2 regions of the Chromobacterium sp. CCUG 76385 genome follow, and region 2 is predicted to be linked to the other one. Evidence: riboswitches for the same ligand, from Rfam matches in the RefSeq annotation. Region 2 holds a riboswitch; the other holds the start of a gene.
What was found. Region 2 has a riboswitch for glycine ahead of QUG01_RS00835 (trimeric intracellular cation channel family protein). Riboswitches for the same ligand answer to the same signal wherever they lie in the genome.
Positions count from the first base shown of each region.

Region 1: another riboswitch for glycine. It lies ahead of gcvT (glycine cleavage system aminomethyltransferase GcvT); the one in region 2 lies ahead of QUG01_RS00835 (trimeric intracellular cation channel family protein).

Region 1 covers NZ_JAUCGU010000002.1:18,613-28,051, forward strand. Annotated here, with positions in the region: gene QUG01_RS01910 (chemotaxis protein) at 1-431, opposite strand, end outside; gene QUG01_RS01915 (sensor histidine kinase) at 610-1,764, shown strand; gene QUG01_RS01920 (STAS domain-containing protein) at 1,817-2,131, shown strand; gene fdxA (ferredoxin FdxA) at 2,221-2,544, opposite strand; gene gluQRS (tRNA glutamyl-Q(34) synthetase GluQRS) at 2,638-3,534, shown strand; gene QUG01_RS01935 (amino acid permease) at 3,855-5,138, shown strand; glycine riboswitch at 5,314-5,406, shown strand; glycine riboswitch at 5,421-5,519, shown strand; gene gcvT (glycine cleavage system aminomethyltransferase GcvT) at 5,561-6,649, shown strand; gene gcvH (glycine cleavage system protein GcvH) at 6,715-7,101, shown strand; gene gcvP (aminomethyl-transferring glycine dehydrogenase) at 7,284-9,439, shown strand, end outside.
Region 2 covers NZ_JAUCGU010000001.1:177,328-186,766, forward strand. Annotated here, with positions in the region: gene QUG01_RS00815 (porin) at 1-728, opposite strand, end outside; gene QUG01_RS00820 (M20 aminoacylase family protein) at 786-1,967, opposite strand; gene QUG01_RS00825 (LysR family transcriptional regulator) at 2,067-2,966, shown strand; gene modA (molybdate ABC transporter substrate-binding protein) at 3,053-3,796, shown strand; gene QUG01_RS00835 (trimeric intracellular cation channel family protein) at 3,899-4,513, opposite strand; glycine riboswitch at 4,650-4,747, opposite strand; glycine riboswitch at 4,752-4,838, opposite strand; gene QUG01_RS00840 (DUF3141 domain-containing protein) at 5,037-7,475, opposite strand; gene QUG01_RS00845 (GNAT family N-acetyltransferase) at 7,608-8,153, opposite strand; gene QUG01_RS00850 (LysR substrate-binding domain-containing protein) at 8,198-9,139, opposite strand; gene QUG01_RS00855 (FMN-dependent NADH-azoreductase) at 9,246-9,439, shown strand, end outside.

The DNA of each region.
Region 1 (9,439 bases), on a different contig from region 2:
TCCGTGACAGCAGTCACCAAGCCGGCCATGCGGTTGGTGATCATGTCCGGCGGCACGCGCATGGCGGACCAGTCCAAGCGCAGAATGGTGTCGACCGCCTCGACCAGGAAGCCCTGAGTGTGGCCGTTGTACTCGGTGACGATCATGATCTCGGGGCGGTTGCTGGTGACGATGCCTGCGTACTTGGCCAGATCGATCACCGGAACCAGCGAGCCGCGCAGGCTGACCATGCCTTCCACCGAGGACGGCATTTCCGGCGCGGAGGTGATTTCCGGGGTGCGCATCACTTCGCGCACCTTGAATACATTGATACCGAACACTTCTTTGCGTCCGGTACGCTGATCATGCCCCAAGGAGAAAAGCAGGATTTCCAGCTTGTTGGTGCCTGCCAGTTTGGTTCTGGCGTCGATTTTTTTGAGAAGCTCTGACACAGAAACCTCCGCAGCATCTTTTGGAATGGCGCACTACTTCCCTTTATACGCCCAGATATGAGTTTTTCCCGGTTTTTTTTGCTTGCGGCCGCTTCTGCCGCGAGTTGGCTCACCGTAGACTGGCCATTATCATACCGTTTAAGTGTTTTTTACAAATGACAGTGAGGCGATGCCTACCATGGTTTCAAGCTTGAAGGATCAACAGCAGTTGGAGGCGGCGTTTGAGCAGTTCAACGCCGTGTCGGGTCAACTCATTGATGCATATAAACAACTTGAGGCCCAGGTCAATGTTTTGAATGCCCAGCTGGACGAGGCCAACAACCAGTTGCGAAAACAACGAGACGAGAATGCCGCGCTGGCGGAACGCTTGGGTTTGCTGTTGAAAGTCTTGCCGGCGGGGGTGGTGGAGTTGTCTCCCGCCGGCGAAGTGATCGCTCAGAATCTGGCGGCCGAGTCCCTGCTAAGCGGTTGTTATATCGGCGAATGCTGGGATACGGTGTTCGAAAAACTGCAGCGCAGCGAATTGGATGATACCTACGCCTTGTCGCCGGATGGCCAGGGCAGCCGTCTGACCCTGCAATATCAGGATTTGCCGGCATCGGGCGGCCGAATTGTGCTTATTCACGATGTCTCGCGCTTGCATCAGCTGACCAGCGAACTGGCCCGGCAGCAAAAGTTGGCGTCGATGGGCAGCATGGCGGCTTCTCTGGCCCATCAGCTGCGCACCCCCTTGGCCAGCGCCATGCTGTATACCGCGAACCTGAAGCAGGATTTGCCTAGGCCGGAGGATAGGGCGCGTTTCGTGGACAAGAGCCTGGCCAGAATGCGGGCTCTGGAAGGTTTGATACAGAATATGCTGAGCTTTGTAAGGGGGCAGGTTTCGTCGCTGGAGCCGTTGGATGTCGCGGCATTGCTGGATGACGTTTGTGCAATCATGCTGCCGCAGTGCCATGACAAAAGTGTGCATTTCGATTGCCATCCGCCAGCGGTTTCTGCCATAACTGTCTTGGTGGATCGCAAGGCCTTGCAGGGCGCATTGATCAACTTGCTGGAAAACGCCTTGCAATACACGCCGGCTGGCGGGCAGGTGGGGTTGCATGTAGAGGCCGGGGCGTCGGAAGTGGTTTTCCGGGTGGAGGACAGCGGACCCGGTGTCGATCCAGCCGTGCAAGACAGGATTTTCGAGCCTTTTTTCACGTCGCGCCCTGGCGGTACCGGCCTTGGCTTGGCTATCGTGAAGAAAGTGGCGGAAGAGCTGGGCGGCGATGTCAGGTGTTGCAACAAGGAGGCGCATGGCGCCTGCTTTGAATTGAAATTACCGCGGGCCGGATAAGCGGTCGTTAAGCTTGTTCAGCGAATCAATCAGGGAAAGAACAGGGGCTGCGATGAGACCGATTGTTAGAGTCGAGGGGAATGTCGGCACGATGATGCTGATTGGTCAGTTTGACTTTAATCTGCACAAGGATTTCCGCCAGGCCAGCCAGGAACTGCTGGATAACGCCGCGGTGCAGGAAATACGGGTCGACTTTGACCAAGTGCCGTTTCTGGACAGTTCTGCATTGGGCATGCTGCTGTTACTCAAGGAGCGCGCTGCATCGCAGAAGAAGACCATGGTGCTGGTGAACTGCCATGAGGCGGTGTTGCAGGTATTCGAGATTGCCTGTTTCAACAAGATGTTTACGATTCGCCCGGCCGGTTGAGGGCGGCTCCGCCCAGGTTGGCTGTGACCGGGGCGGCCCCGTGCCAGACTGGGCGCGCCAGCCCATTGGGAGCGGCGGGTTGGAGACGCTTAGCGTTCCAGATATTGCAGCTTATCCTTCACCTCCGCCCAGTCGGCATGATCCGGCAACGGGTCGATGCGGTTGACGATGCTGGGCCAGTTCTTGGCCAGTTCCGCATTCAGCTTGATGAAGGCCATTTGGTCCTTGGGTAAATCGTCCTCCGGATAGATCGCGCCGACCGGGCATTCCGCCACGCATAGCGAGCAGTCTATGCACTCGTCCGGGTCTATCGCCAGGAAATTGGGGCCCTCGCGGAAGCAGTCAACCGGGCAGACTTCCACGCAGTCGGTGTATTTGCATTTGATACAGGCTTCGGTTACAACGTAGGCCATTCTTGTTTCCTTCTTAAGGCTGGCGCGTGATTGTAGGGATAATCGTATTTTAGCGAGAAATTTCCCGCCAAGCGCTCCTGCCGTCTGTTTCCGATGTCCATAGCCACTTACCGGGGCCGTTTCGCGCCCAGTCCAACCGGCCTGCTGCATGCGGGCTCGCTCAGCACCGCCGTCGGCAGTTACCTGGAGGCGCGCCGGCGCGGCGGCCAGTGGCTGCTGCGGATGGAGGACTTGGACCCGCCGCGCGAGGTGCCCGGCGCCGCCGCGGATATCCTGCGCACGCTGGAGGCTTTTGGCTTCGAGTGGGATGGCGAAGTGGTTTATCAAAGCCGGCGCCACGATCTATACAGAGATGCCTTGCGGCAATTGATCGCCTCCGGCCATGCCTATGCTTGCTGTTGCACGCGCAAGGAGATCGCGGCGGCGGCGCAACGCGGGCTGGATGGCTATGTCTATCCCGGAACCTGCCGCAATGGCTGTCCGGATGGCCGCGCAGGCCGCGCCTGGCGGCTGCGGCTGACGCCGGGCGAGAGCGTCGTCTGCGATAGGCTGCAGGGCGAGTATCGGCAGAATCTGGCGCGCGACATCGGCGACTTCGTGCTGCTGCGCGCCGACGGCTTCTGGGCCTATCAACTGGCGGTGGTGGTGGATGATGCCGAGCAGGGCGTCAATGATATCGTGCGCGGCGCCGATCTATTGGTGTCCACGCCGCGTCAATTGGCGGTATACGCCGCGCTGGGCTTGCCCGCGCCCACCTACTGCCACTTGCCGGTATTGACCAACGAGGCCGGCGAGAAATTGTCCAAGCAGACGCTGGCGCCGGCGATTTCCGGCGTCGATGCCGCGCGGCAGCTGCGAGCGGCATTGACGCTGCTGGGGCATGCGCCGCCGGCCGAGTGCGGCGATCTGGCGGAGCTGTGGCGCTGGGCCTTGGCCAGTTGGTCGCTGGCTAGCGTGCCGCGCGGCCCCTTGCGTTTGAGTGCCGGCTGACTTGCTTGCGTCGGTTTGGCATGACTTGCGCTGTATGCCGGTTTCTGTGAAAAAAATCGGTAATGCGACATGTTTTTGCATCAAATCTGTGTTCTAATGCGCCCTTTTTTTCGGCGCGACGCCATTTCCCCCACCGCCTGAGATTCTGACTTCGTCTATGTTGAAGTCATGACGCGTGGCGGTCGGCCGTGAGTCCGCCTGTTTCACGCATGCACGACGCCCGTTGCGGACCGGCGGCGCGCCATGCTTTCGTTCGCGATGGAGAATCAGGTTTGAGCGAAAACAGTTCTTCCCCCAAAAAAGGCTCGCTCGGAGTCTGGATGTGCACCGCCCTGGTGGTGGGCAATATGATAGGTTCCGGCGTGTTCCTGCTGCCCGCCTCGCTGGCGCCGTTTGGCGGCATTTCCTTGCTTGGCTGGCTGATCACGGCTGGCGGCGCCATCTGCCTGGCGCTGGTGTTCGCCCGCCTGTCGGCCATCCTGCCGCGCGAAGGCGGGCCATATGCTTATATTCATGCCGGCTTTGGCGATTTTGCCGGGTTCTGGATTGCCTGGGGATACTGGATCGCCTTATGGGCAGGCAATGCCGCGCTGGCGGTGGCGGCCACCAGTTATATGCAGGTGTTCTTTCCGGTTCTCGGCCATAGCGAACTGCTGGCTGGCGTTTTCGCCATCAGTCTGATCTGGATCGTTACCTGGATTAACAGTCGCGGCGCGCACAGTTCGGGCGTGGTGGCGGTGGTGACGACCCTGCTCAAGCTGCTGCCGCTGGCGGCGGTGACCTTCGTCGGTTTTTTCCATCTGAATACCGACAATCTGGCGTTCAATCCTCACCATAAGCCCTTGTTGTCTTCGCTGTCCGCGACCATGGCGCTGACGCTTTGGGCCTTCCTCGGCCTGGAGTCGGCCTCGGTGCCGGCTGGCGATGTCGATCAGCCAGAGAAGACCATTCCGCGGGCCACCGTCATCGGCACCTTGCTGGCTACTGTGCTGTACATTCTGTCGACGATATCGCTGATGGGCTTGATGCCTTCCGATGTGCTGGCGGCGTCTCAGGTGCCGTTTGCCGATGCGGCCCGGTTGATGTGGGGGGATTGGGGTTACTGGCTGGTCGGTTTCGGCGCCGTGGTGTCCTGCTTCGGCGCCCTCAACGGCTGGAGCCTGATGCAGGCGCACGTGCCGGCTGCTGCAGCCAAGGACAAGCTGTTTCCCAGCCGCTTCAATCAACGCAATGCGGCAGGCGTGCCGATCTTTGGCCTGGTGCTGTCCAGCGCCTTGGTCACCATCCTGATGGCGATGAAATACGCTGGCGGCGACAGCGGAGTGAAGATTTTCGAGTTCATCATCCTGCTGGCCACGGCCACCACCTTGTTGCCGTACGCGTTCTGCTCGATGGCGCTGATTGCCATCATGCTGATGCGCGGCAAGGCGTTTGCGCCGCGCGATTACGTGGCGCCGGGCTTCTTCGCCGGCATCGGTTTTGTGTATTCCTTGTGGGCGCTTTACGGCTCCGGCGCGGAGATCGTGATGTGGGGCATGCTGTTGCTGCTGCTCGGCCTGCCGATTTATGTCTGGCAGTTGAAAGAGCGCCACGCCGCCGATTGAGCGGCGGAGGCGGGGGCATGTCAAAGCGCAGCGCGAAAGCCTGCGCTTTTTTCGTTTCCGAATGGTTTTTATTGATAAATATGTGCGCTTATTTTCTTTGAGAAACATTTATTCAGACTGTTTGACATCGAAATAAACTCGGCTTGCCAAGGCGGGGAGATGCCCACCATAATCGGCGAGTCATACAGGAGAGAGCGGCACCCGCGGCCGCCGCCGAAGGCGCAAGCGCACCCGCTAATCGCTCAGGCAAAAGGACTGTATCATCGAGCCGGCGGCCGCCGGCTTGCGCAATCTGGAGAGCGGCGCCCGCGCGGCGTCCACCGAAGGGGCTAACGGCTTATCCGGCCGGAAAATCTCAGGTGCAGGGACAGAGGGGTGTGGTTGATAGAGGCTATCCACACTTTTCTCGAAGGAACCGCGCCATGACGGCCCCGAAACGTACCCCGCTGTTTGAAGCCCACATTGCCGCCGGCGCCAAGATGGTCGATTTCGCCGGTTGGGAAATGCCCATCCATTACGGTTCCCAGCTGAAAGAGCACGAAATCGTCCGCACCGATGCCGGCATGTTCGACGTTTCCCACATGACGGTGATCGACATCACCGGTTCCGACGCCAAGGCCTGGCTGCAAAAACTGATCGCCAACGACGTGGCCAAGCTCGGCTTCGAGGGCAAAGCCTTGTATTCCGGCATGCTGACGCCGCAGGGCACCGTCGTCGACGACCTGATCGTCTATCTCACTTCCTATGGCTACCGCATGGTGGTCAATGCCGGCACCACCGAAAAAGACCTGGCCTGGATGGAAAGCCAGAAGGCCGGTTTCGACGTGGCGCTGAAGGTGCGCCGCGACCTGGCGATGCTGGCGGTGCAAGGCCCCCAAGCCATTGAAAAAGTCTGCGCCATCAAGCCGGAGCTGGCCGAGGCCATCCGCGCGCTGAAAGTGTTCCAGGGCTTGCCGCAGGGCGAATGGTTCTACGCCCGCACCGGCTATACCGGCGAGGATGGCCTGGAAATCATGATTCCCGCCGCGGAAGCCGTTTCCTTCTTCGAACAATTGCTAGCCGTCGGCGTCGCGCCCATCGGCCTCGGTGCGCGCGACACGCTGCGTCTGGAAGCCGGCATGAATTTGTACGGCCACGACATGGACGAAACCGTGTCGCCGCTGGAGGCCGGCATGGGGTGGACCATTGCCTGGGAGCCGGCCGAGCGTAAATTCAATGGCCGCGAGGCGCTGGAAGCGCAAAAGGCCGCTGGCGTGAAAATGAAGCAGGTGGGCCTGGTGCTGGAAGGCCGCGGCGTGCTGCGCGAAGGCCAGAAGGTCCTGGTGGAAGGGGTGGGCGAAGGCGTGATCACCAGCGGCACTTTCTCGCCGACGCTGAAGCACTCCATCGCCATCGCCCGCGTGCCGGCCGCCACCGGTGCTGCCGCCCAAGTGGATCTGCGCGGCACGCTGACCGATGTGCGCGTGGTCAAGATGCCCTTCGTGCGCAATGGCAAGAAAGTATTCGAATAATCGGGCAGCGTCCTTGCGACGACTGCCGTCACCATTGATCCGATCTTAAGCTGGAGAACTTCAAGATGAGCAATATCCCCGCCGAACTCAAATACGTCGAGAGCCACGAATGGCTGCGCCTGGAGGCCGATGGCTCCGTGACCGTGGGCATCACCGCCCACGCGCAGGAACTGTTGGGCGACATCGTCTTCGTCGAGCTGCCCAAGATCGGCAGCGTACTGGCCAAGGAAGAGCAGGCTGGCGCGGTGGAATCGGTCAAGGCGGCTTCCGACGTCTACTGTCCGATCGCCGGCGAAGTGCTGGAAGTGAATGGCGAGCTGGAAGGCGCGCCGGATCTGGCTAATAACGATCCGTACGGCGACGGCTGGTTCTTCAAGATCAAGCCGGCCAATGCGTCCGACCTGGACGGCCTGATGGACGCCGCCGCCTACGCCAAGGAAATCGGCGCTTGATGTGATACGCCCCTGAGTCGCAAGACACAGGGGCGTTTGTTTTTTAGCCACGAAAACCACGAAAAGACACGAAAGATAACAGGAAGCCTATTTCGGCTTCTCTCAGAGTGAGCGGCTTTTCGGCTTCGCGTCATGCCGTTCGTGTCCTTTCGTGGTTTTCGTGGCAAAAGAAAGGTTTTGTTATGTCTCTTGCCGAACTCTTCAATCGTCACGAATTCCTCTCCCGCCATATCGGCCCCAATGACGCCGAGCGCGCCGAGATGCTGGCCGCCATCGGCGCGCCGTCCATCGATGCCCTGGTCGACCAGACTCTGCCGGCCGACATCCGCCTGAACCGCCGCCTGGACCTGCCGGCGCCGCAGCCGGAAGCCGAAGCGCTGGCCGCCTTGAAGGCAGTTGCCAGCAAGAACGTGGTCAACAAATCTTTCATCGGCCTCGGCTACCACCCGGTGCTGACGCCCACCGTCATCCTGCGCAATGTGCTGGAAAATCCGGGCTGGTACACGGCGTACACGCCGTACCAGGCCGAGATCGCCCAGGGCCGTCTGGAGGCGCTGCTGAACTTCCAGCAGATGGTGATCGACCTGACCGGCCTGGAAATGGCCAATGCGTCGCTGCTGGACGAAGCTACGGCCGCCGCCGAGGCGATGGCGATGGCCAAGCGCGTGTCCAAGTCCAAGTCCGTCAGCTTCTTCGTCGACAGCCGCGTGCTGCCGCAGACGCTGGACGTGATGAAGACGCGCGCCAAATACTTCGGCTTCGAGCTGGTGCAAGGCCATCCGGAAGAGGCCGGCAACGGCGACTACTTCGGCGCGCTGTTCCAGTATCCGGGCGAGGCCGGCGATCTGATCGATCTGACCCCGCATATCGCCGCCGTCAAGGCCAAGGGCGGCATCGTCGCCGTCGCCGCCGACGTGATGGCGCTGGTGGCCTTGAAATCTCCGGGCGAAATGGGCGCCGACATCGCGCTGGGCAATACCCAGCGCTTCGGCGTGCCGATGGGCTTCGGCGGCCCGCATGCCGCTTATTTCGCCTTCAAGGACGAGATGAAGCGTTCCGCGCCGGGCCGCATCATCGGCGTGTCCATCGACGCCAAGGGTAAGACCGCGCTGCGCATGGCGCTGCAAACCCGCGAGCAGCACATCCGCCGCGAGAAGGCGAACTCCAACATCTGCACCAGCCAGGTGCTGCTGGCCAATATCGCCGGCCTGTATGCCGTCTATCACGGCCCGGAAGGCGTCAAGCGCATCGCCGCCCGCATCCATCGCCTGGCCGCCATCTTCGCCCACGCGGTGCAAGCCGCCGGCGGCAAGCTGGCGTTCGACCGCTTCTTCGACACGGTGCAGGTGGACGCCCCTAAAGCTGACGCCATCTACGCCGCCGCGCTGGCCGCCGGCTACAACCTGCGCCGCGTCGGCAAGACCGTGCTGGGCGTGGCTTTCCACGAAGCCGCCACCGAGGCGGACCTCGCCAAGCTGATCGAGCTGTTCACCGGCAAGCCGGCCGACATCGCCGCGCTGGACGCCGTGGCCAAAGAGGCCATCCCGGCCGCGCTGAAACGCGAGTCGGCCATCCTGACCCACCCGGTGTTCAACACCCACCATAGCGAGCACGAGATGCTGCGCTATATGAAGAAGCTGGAAAACCGCGACCTGGCGATGAATCATTCGATGATCTCGCTGGGCAGCTGCACCATGAAGCTGAACGCCACCAGCGAGATGATCCCGATCACCTGGCCGGAATTCGCCAATATGCATCCGTTCGCGCCGCGCGAGCAGACCGTGGGCTATCTGGAACTGATCGAGGGTTTGCAGCGGCAGTTGAAGGCGATCACCGGCTTCGACGCCATCTCCATGCAGCCTAACTCCGGCGCCCAGGGCGAGTACGCCGGCCTGTTGGCCATCAGCCGCTACCATGAGTCGCGCGGCGAAGGCCATCGCAATATCTGCCTGATCCCGCAATCGGCGCATGGCACCAACCCGGCCACCGCGCAGATGATGAATATGCAGGTGGTGGTGGTGAAGTGCGACGAGGCCGGCAACGTCGACGTGGCCGACCTGAAGGCCAAGGCCGAACAGCACGCCGCCAACCTGGCCGCGCTGATGATCACCTATCCGTCCACCCACGGCGTGTTCGAGCAGGCCATCCGCGAGATTTGCGAGGTGGTGCATGCCCACGGCGGCCAAGTGTATATGGACGGCGCCAACCTGAACGCCCAGGTGGGTCTGACCCGTCCGGCCGACATCGGCGCCGACGTGTCGCATATGAACCTGCACAAGACCTTCTGCATCCCGCACGGCGGCGGCGGGCCGGGCATGGGCCCGATCGGCTTGAAGGC
Region 2 (9,439 bases):
GGCGACAGCGGCTGCCAGCTCTGGTTGAAGCTGGCGGCCAGGAACAAGGGGCCGTCCAGATGCGCCAGCATGGCGCCGCGGCTGCCCGGCGCGCGCCGGTTGGGCGAAGCGGCCTGCAGCAGCTCGACGTTGAAGCCCTGGCCGCGCGGCGAAATCCACTTCACGGCATGGCCCACGCGGCTGTCGAACTGGGCGGAGCCGGGGCCGAGGTCGGCATTGGGCAAAACGCCGCGCGGCGTCTGCACCGCGCCCATGCCTGCCCAGCTGTAGACCGAATGGGTGTTGACGGCGCCGAACGGATCGATGAACAGCGGCAGGCCGGCGTTGAGCTGGCGGCCCAGCCGCAGCGCGCCCCAGCGCGTGGACTCCAGGCCCAGCCAGGCTTCGCGGTTGAAGGTGATGCCGGGCGATTGCGGCGTGCCGTCGTTGGCGTTGAAGCCGGCCTCCAGATTGAACTCCGTCCGCCAGCCGTCGGCCAATAGCTCGCGGCCGGCCAGGCCGAACTTGGATGTCCATTCGCCGCCGCTCTGCAGCTGCCAGGCGCGCCTGCCGCCGGCTTGCGCGTAGTTGACGCCCAGGTCCAGCGTGCCATACGGGGCGACGCCGCCGTTCTTCAGCATGCCGTTGAACAGGGGCAGGCCTTGCAAGCGGGTCAGCAGGAAGGAATCGGCCCAGGCGGGCGGGGCCAGGCAGGCCGCCAGCAGGGGCGGCCAGGTGTGACGCAGCATAGCTTTCTCCTTTGTCTTGCGATGCCGGCTGTGCCGCCGGCTTGATCGCGCCGCGCGTCAGCCGCGCAGATAGCTTTCCGCCAGCCGCGCCCACAGCGAGGCGCCCACCGGCAGGGCCTGGTCGTTGAAGTCGTAGCCAGGGTTGTGGACCATGCAGCCGCCGCGGCTTTCGGTGCCGTTGCCCAGCAGCACGTAGCAGCCGGGTTTCTTTTCCAGCATCCAGGCAAAATCCTCGCTGCCCATCATCCCTTGCGGCGGTTGGATCAGTCGTTCCGCGCCGGCTTGCTCGCGGATCAGTTCCGCCATGAAGCGGGTTTCATCGGGCGTGTTGACCAGCACCGGCGCGATGGTGCGGTAGTCGATTTCCGCCGCTACGCCGTAACTCTGCGCCTGCAGCTGGACGGTTTCATGCAGCCGCTGTTTCAAGGTGGCGTGGACGTCGCGGCTGAGCGCGCGTACGGTCAGCTTCATTTCCGCGTGTTCCGGAATCACGTTGTGCGCCTTGCCGGCGTGCAGCGCGCCGACGGTGACTACGCCGGCCTCTGTCGCCGGAATATTGCGCGCCACCAGGGTTTGCAACGCCATCACGATGGACGAGGCGGCGACGATGGGGTCGCGGCCGAAGTTGGGCATCGCGCCGTGCGCGCCCACGCCGGTGAGGCGAACATCCACGCTGTCGGACGAGGCCGCCATGGCGCCTTCCTTCAGTGCGAAACAGCCGACAGGCAGGCCCGGCGCGTTGTGCAGGGCGTAGACGGCGTCGCAGGGGAAGCGCTCGAACAAGCCGTCTTCAAGCATGGCCGGCGCGCCGCCCAGGCCTTCCTCCGCCGGTTGAAAGATCAGATGCAGCGTGCCGTTGAAGCGCCGGGTTGCAGCCAGGTATTGGGCGGCGGCCAGCAGCATGGCGGTGTGGCCGTCGTGGCCGCAGGCGTGCATCTTGCCGGGCTGGGTGCTGGCGTAGGAGAGGCCGGTGGTTTCCTGGATGGGCAGCGCGTCCATGTCGGCGCGGATGCCGAGCGCGCGCGACCCTGCGCCTGCGCGCAGCGTGCCCACCACGCCGGTCTTGCCGATGCCGGTTTGCACCTCATAGCCCCATTCGCGCAGCTTGGCGGCGACCAGCTCGCTGGTTTGCCGCTCCTCGAACCCCAGCTCCGGATGAGCGTGTATTTGGCGGCGCAGCTGGATGAACTCATCCAGGCTGTTCAGGATTTCCGGGAGGATGAAAGTATCGTTTGCCATGGCTTGGTCTCCTGGTTGAAAGGTGCCGAACCATGCTAGGCAAAACTATTTGCGCTGAATAAGCACAAATATTGATAGCCATAACCATGAGTTATCCACGTGAGTCCACTCAAGCAACATCAACTGCGGGCCTTGGTCGCCGTGGCGGATCACGGCAGCATCAATGCGGCCGCGCGCGCGCTGTGCGTCACGCAGCCTGCCATCACCAAGGCGCTGCGCGAATTGGAGGCGGAGCAAGGCGTGCCCTTGTTGCTGCGCAACTCCTGGGGCGTGACGCTGACCGATGCCGGACAGACGCTGCTCGGCCATGCGCGTCTGGTGATACGGGAGCTGGAGCGGGCGCAGCAGGAAATGGATAGGCTGCGCTCCGGCCGCGAGAGCAGCCTGCGCATCGGCCTGACCCCGCTGGCCGGTTTCGAGATTTTGCCGCAGTCGTTCGCGGCCTTCCGGCGCGCCATGCCGCAGGTGCGGGTGGATTTCCTGGAGCAGGATGGGAAACAACTGCTTGAGGGCCTGCGCAGCGGGCAGCTGGATTTCGCGCTGGGCGCCTTCTCCACGCCGCCGGACGATCCATTCGTGCGGGTGGAGCGGCTGTGCGAATCCCCATCCGGCTTTGCCGTCCGCGCAGAAAGCCCGTTGCGGCATGCCGCCGCGTTGGCGGAGTTGCGGCAGGCGGAGTGGCTGCATACCGATCAGAGCGGCCAGTACGAAAGCTTTGTGCATGGCATGTTTGCGCGCGAAGGACTGGCGCCGCCGGAGCGAGTGACTTGTTGCACGTCCAATGTCTTACTGTGTGGGCTGCTGATGACGATGGATGCCGTGGTGCCGATGTCCAATCAGGCCTTGCAGGCCACGCTGACGGCGCAGCGTTTTGTAGAGCTGCCGCTTAAGCAGCGGCCGCCGAGGCTGAGCCTGCTGCTCTTGGTGCGGGAGGGCGCGCTGCTGAGCCGGGCCGCGGAATGGTTCATCGCCCGCATTCGCGAGGCGCAAACCGTTTGAATCGGTTTCGGCCATGCCGACTTTGGGTCTTTTTTTGTTCGCATCGCATGCCCTATGCTGAATCGTGAAGTTTCAGGGAGCGCATCATGCCGAAGATATTGGCGGGGTGCCTGCTGGCCTGCGCATGGGCAATCGCCCATGCCGCGCCGGTCACGGTGGCCGCCGCCAGCAATACTGAGCCGGCGCTGAATGAGATCGTCAAAAAATTCACGGCGAAGACTGGCGTAACGGTAAAGGTGGCTTATGGTCCCGCGGTGGCGCTGGCCTCGCAGATTGCCAATGGCGCCGCGTACGAAATCTACATCTCGTCCAGCGAAGAATACACCCATAAGCTGCAGGCGCAGGGGCGCTGTCTGGAAGAGCCGCGCATCTTTGGTTTGGGTTCCCTGGTGCTATGGTCGCTGGCGGCGGATTTTCATGAGAGCGGCTGGCTGGAGTGGCTGCGCCAAGGCAGAGGCAAGATCGCGCTGCCGGATCCCGAGTCCAGCATTTATGGCCAGATGGTTTTATACAGCTTGAATCATTACCAACTAGCGGAACGCCTGCGCCCGCGTTTTGTCAGGGCGCCGGATGTGGCCCATGCCGCCGAAATGGTGGCGTCCGGCAGGGTGGCGGGCGGTTTCGTTTCCAAGTCTCAGGTGCTGGAGCGCTCACGTTTGGGCAAGGGGCATTGGGTAGAGATTCCGCCGGATAGTTACCCGACTATCCGGCAGACGGTGGCGCTGCTGACGCCGGCGGCAGGCCATCCGCAAGCCCGGCAATTGTTCGATTACCTTTTCAGTCCCGAATCGCAGAAAATCTGGCGCGCGTATGGCTATGCCAAACCTTGAGACGCGAATCATGCGCCATGGGGCGGCGCGCATCGATGTCCGCGTCACGCCATGGCTTGCTATGCGTGACGCAAACCACCCCGCCTAAGCGGGGTGGGGGTGTCAGTGATGATCGTGGCGGTAGGCGAAAACCGGCAGCTGCCACTCGCGCCACAGCGCGGTCATGCGCAGCGCCAGGCCGAAGGCGAAGCTGGCGGCGATGTTCCAGTCGTGCGGAACCTCCAGCGCGTTCAATCCCAGGTAGAGGATGGCCACCAAGAGCGACACGCTGGCGTACAGCTCGCGGCGGAACACGATGGGCACGCGATTGCACAGGACATCGCGCAGAATGCCGCCGGCGATGCCGGTGATCATGCCTGCCATGACCACGATGACCGGGTGATAGCGCATGCCTAACGCGACATCGCAGCCGATGATGGTGAACGCCACCAGGCCCAGCGCGTCCAGCACCAGGAATAGCCGGTTCAGATGGCGCATGAAGCGCGCGGCCAGCACGGCCGCGATGCCGCCGGCCACCACCAGCAATACGTACTCCGGGTGTTGCGTCCAGCCTATCGGGTAGCGGCCGAGCACGATGTCGCGCACGGTGCCGCCGCCCAGCGCGGTGAGGAAGGCGATGACGGTGACGCCGAAGATGTCCATGTGGCGGCGGCCCGCAGCCAGCGCGCCGGTCATCGCTTCCGCGGTGATGGCGATCAGATAGATCAGGCTCAGCATGGCAAGCTCCCGCGCGCGACGGCGGCGGATGGGCATGAAAAAGGGAAAAGAATGTCTACTGGCGCGGGCAAAAGCGCGCGGCCGATGGCAGGTGCGGACAAGGCAGTCTCCTGGGTGGATTCCGGGTTGCGGAACAGCCTCTCCCCTTGTCCTTTTACCTGAGAGTTGCATGGCCGGCGGCCACTTGCCCCTTCGGTGGACCGCTCGCGGCGGCCTCTCTCCAATCGGCTTGAATCAATGGTGCACTGCGGTACTGCTTGCCTGAGCGATTATGGGAGTTTGCGTCTTCGGCGGGGGCGGCGCCCCTCTCTCCCGCAGCGCGTCAAATATTAGCTATTGCTGTTTGAATAGTCAATATTCAGAACCTATTGATGATCATTTTTCTGCATGGAGCAATTGCGGCGGAGGGATGGCGGGGAGGGGATGGGAAATCAGTACGAAGCGACGCTAACCAAGCCGCGAAAGGGTTTGAGGTGTGTTGGCGATAAAACCGGAGCGCCTGTCGGCGCTCCGGCGTGGCGCGTCAGGAGTCCTTCTGCTGCTTGGCGGCGGCAGCCGGCTTGACGGTTTTGGCTGCGGCAGGCGCTTGGCCGTTGGCCTTGACTGCGGGCTTGCGGGCTGGCGCAGGCTTGGTCGCCGGTTTGCGCGTGGCGGCGGTCTTGGCCGGCGCCGGCTGGATTTCAGCCTTGGCCGCCGGGACGATGGGTTGGGCCGGAGCCGGCTTGACTGCAACCGTTTCCGTCGCGCGAGGGGCGGCCGACTGAATCACGGCCTTGTCCAGAATGGCCTTGCGGTCTTGTTCGGACAGCCCAAGCACATTGGCCGCCTGCTCCAGCCGTTGTTGTTGCTCCGGCGGAATGTCATGGCGATTCACCAGCAGCAGGTCGCGCACCAGCATCCAGGCCTGGTGGCGGATGTGCTGGTCGGGCAGCAGCGTGCTCAGGCCGTTCAGCGCGCGCTGGTGATCGGCGCGCACCAGGGCGACCTGTTTGCGTACGGTATCCTTCAGCTGCATCAGCGTCAGCGGATATTCGCGCTGCACGCCGCGCATGGTGCGGCGGATGGCGTTGAATGGCCGTTCATCGATGACGCCCATGCCGATGCCGACATAGACCAGCAGCCGGATGAAGCCATCAGCCAGCGTGCCTTGCTCGAAGCTCGGGTCCAGCGCCTCGCGCTTCAGGCGCGCCAGCTCGCGGCTTTCCCAGGTGAGCGCCTGCTTGCGCTCCTCGCCGGCGGGCTGCACGCCGACCAGCGTGGCCAGTTGCGGCGATTCGTAAATCCCGCGGAATAGTTGTTCCTGGGCGGCGTCGCGCAGGTCGCGGTAATGATCCAGCGACTGGACGATGAAGTCAGACATCCGTTCCTGCCACTGCCACAGCGGATTGTCCGTGGAAACCGGGCGCCGTTGTTCGCGCACCTTGGCGGCGAGTCCGGGCAGCCACCACAGCCAGGGGTTCTTCGGCGAGATCAGCGTGCGCTCGAAGCGGGCGGGATGCAGCTCGCGCAGCAGGCGGGCGCTGGCCTCGTTGCTGAAGGCGCGCACCACGGGGGACAGATAGCGGTCGTACACGCCCTGGTTGATTTCGGAGACGCGTTTCACTACTTCGAAAGCCTGTTCGTCTTCGCGGCCGTCATCCAGCGCCAGGATGTCGGATACATCGCGGGCTTCGAAGCGGATGATGTAGCGGCCTTCGATGTATTCCTGGCCCGGAGAGTCCGGCGCGATGTCTTCGATGACGGCCTCGTACAATCCCGGCACCAACACGTCTATCAGGTCCAGCGCGCTGGCGAACTCGCTGTGCTCCTTGTTGGCCACGCCGGATGACACAAAGATGCCCAGGTGGCCCACTTTGTTGTGCAGGCAGTAGACGATGGTCTGCTCGTTGTTGCGGATGTCCTCGACGCTGTCGTACAGGTCGGCGATCCAGTTCAGCGCCTGCTGCGGCGGGGTGATGTTATCGCCCCAGGAGGCGAACACCATGATGGGCGAGCGGATGTTGCGCATGTCCACGCGCATCGTGCCGTCATGGCTGGTGATCTTGCCGTGGACCAAATCGTTGCCGACGAACAGCTTCTGGGTGATCCACTCCATCTCCACCTTGTTCAGCAGATAGTGGCCGCCCCACCAGCGTTCGAAATCGAGATAGCGTTGCGGCTCGGTGTCCACCTTGGAATACAGATTGTACGACTTCTTCCAAAGGGTGTTGGCCGGGTCCAGCTTCTCGAAGTTTTCCACCAGATGGGCGCCGTCGAAATGGCCGTTGCCCAGGTCGCCGGCCAGCGAGGCGCTCCAGGTGCCGCCGTTCAGGCCGCCGGCGTAACGCATGGGGTTCTTACCGCGCACGCCGGCCCAGTAGGACAGCGGCGAGCCGGCCAGCAGGATCGGGCCGACCAGGTCCGGCGCCACCGAAGCCAACATGGCCAGCGCCCAGCCGCCCTGGCAGTTGCCGATGACGAAGGGCTTGCCGTCGCTGTCCGGGTGCAGTTCGTTGACGCGCTTGAGGAAATGGCCTTCGGCCTTGGCCACGCTTTCTATGGTCTGGCCCGGCACGGGCTGAGGGAAGAACATTACGAAGTAGCAGGGATGTCCCTGCTGCAGCGCGATGCCGATTTCGCTGTCCATCTTGAAGCCGCCAATGCCGGGGCCGTGGCCGGCGCGCGGGTCGATGACCACGAAGGGGCGCTTGGCCGGATCGGTGGCCGGGCTGCCCTCCGGCGGCTTGATCGCCGCCAGCGCGTAGTTGGCCGGATCGGGCAGCTCGCGCGCGTCCATGATGATGGTGTAGTCGAACACCAGCACCGGCGGCTTGCCGCTTTCACAGTGTTCCAGATAGGTGGCGCCGCGCTGATACAGCGTGTCCCAGTACAGAACGCCGCGCTGGCAGGCGTCCAGCCAGTAATCAAACAACGGTTGGGCAAACGGGATTTTCCCGTCTCGAACTGCAGTAGTTGACCACATTGCAACCCCTTGCGTTTTGATGAGTGAAAACGGTGTGCGGCCAAGGCAACGGCCTTGGCTGCCACTGTACTCGTTATCTGCTGCAATGCAATAAATGCGAATGGTCTTGAGCCGATGTGTGGCGCGCAGCCATCAGCTTGTTGCACTGCAACTATCGTTTCGAGTGGCAGACGGCGGCAGAGTTTCCAGCGATTTGACCATCACCACGCTGCGATAGGCTTTGTCCGGCCATTGCAGCGGGGCTTCCACGCGGTAGCCGCGGCGCTGGTAGCGGCTGACGAGGTGGATAGCGTCGCGCGCGGTGTCCAACCTGATGGCGGCGCAGCCCTGGGCGCGCGCCCAGTTTTCCGCCGCTTCCAAAAGTTGCTCGCCCAGGCCGTGGCCCTGCCATTCCGGCGCGACGGCCAGTTGCGCCAGCACCGCGCCGTCGGTTGCTCGGAATTGCAGGCAAGGGGATGCGAGCCGCGCGCGATGCACCGTGACGGTGCCGGCCAGCTGGTTTTGGTGCCAGGCCAGCAGGCAGTGGCCTCCCTGGATGCGGCGGCGGGTTACGTCCGCGCTTTGATCCACCGCTGTGTAGCGCAGCCCCATCGCGGCCAATTGGGCGTAGGCGCGGTGCAGCAGATCGGTCAATTGTTCTATCGAATCGGTTTCGGTTAAGGGGCGCAGCGTGAACATGGGAAGGTTTTTTCGAGGGGTGACGCCATTGTTAAAAGCAAATGTCATGCCTGGTGAAGATGGGGCCGTCCCCAATCGCCTGCCATTTCCTCGCTGATCAACTCTTCCCCGATGAAGTCCAGAAAGGCGCGGACGGCCGGCGACAAGCCGCGGCGGGTAGGGAAAGCCGCATGCAGGATGCCCCAGGGAAAATCGAATTGCGGCAGGATGCGGCTAAGCCGTCCATCGGCCAGCGCTTGGTGGCAGACATTGGTGGGCAGCGCGGCGATGCCGATGCCGGCGATGGCGGCCTGCAGCAGCACGATCATGTCGTCGGTCATCAAGCGTGGCGCGTCGATGTGAATGGTGTAGGTCTGGCCGACATTGTCCAGCAGCACCCACTGGCCGCGGCCGTCCGGCCGGCTCATCGTCAGCGCCGGCAGCGCGGCCAGCCGCTCCGGCGCTTGCGGTTCGTCGTGCTTTTCGAGGAAGGCGGGGCTGGCCACCAGGATGACCCGGCTCTTGCCCAAGGTGCGCACGACCAGGCTGGCGCTGTCTTCGATGACATTGCGGACTCGCAGCGCCACGTCCACGCCTTCCTCAATCAGGTCCACCCTGCGGTTGGTGGCCTCCAGCGCCACCCGCACCTGCGGGTGGCGCGCCAGGAAGCGCGGCAGCGCCGCGCTGAGCATGGTCTTGGCCAGCAGTTCCGGGCAACTGACCCGTATCAGGCCGCGCGGTTCGGCGCTGCTTTGCAGAATGGTCTCATCGGCGGCCTCGGCTTCGGCCAGCATGGCCTGGCAGTGTTGATAATACTGGCTGCCGATTTCCGTCAGCGACAGTCGGCGCGTAGTCCGTTGCAGCAGGCGCACGGCCAGGCGGCTTTCCAGTTCCGCCACCCGCCGCGACAGCGTGGATTTGGGAATGCCCAGCACCCGGGAGGCCGCCATGAAGCCGCCGTGCTCCACCACTTTGGCGAAGTACATCAGATCGTTCAGGTCTCGCATTATTGTCTCGCTGGTGGAACAATGTTTCCGATTTTAGCAGTCTAGTTCCGATTGTTGCTCGCGCTTATCATGCACACATCTCCACTGCACCGCGAAAGACCCGAACATGAAACTGCTGCATCTCGATTCCAGCATCCTGGCCGACAACTCGGTTACCCGCGAATTGTCCGCCGTAGTGGCCAATACGCTGCGTCAGCGTCACGCCAATGTCGAAACCATCTACCGCGATCTGGCGGCCAATCCGATCGCTCACTTGTCCGGCGAAATCGTCGGCGCGCGTTTCGTGCCGGAGACGGACTG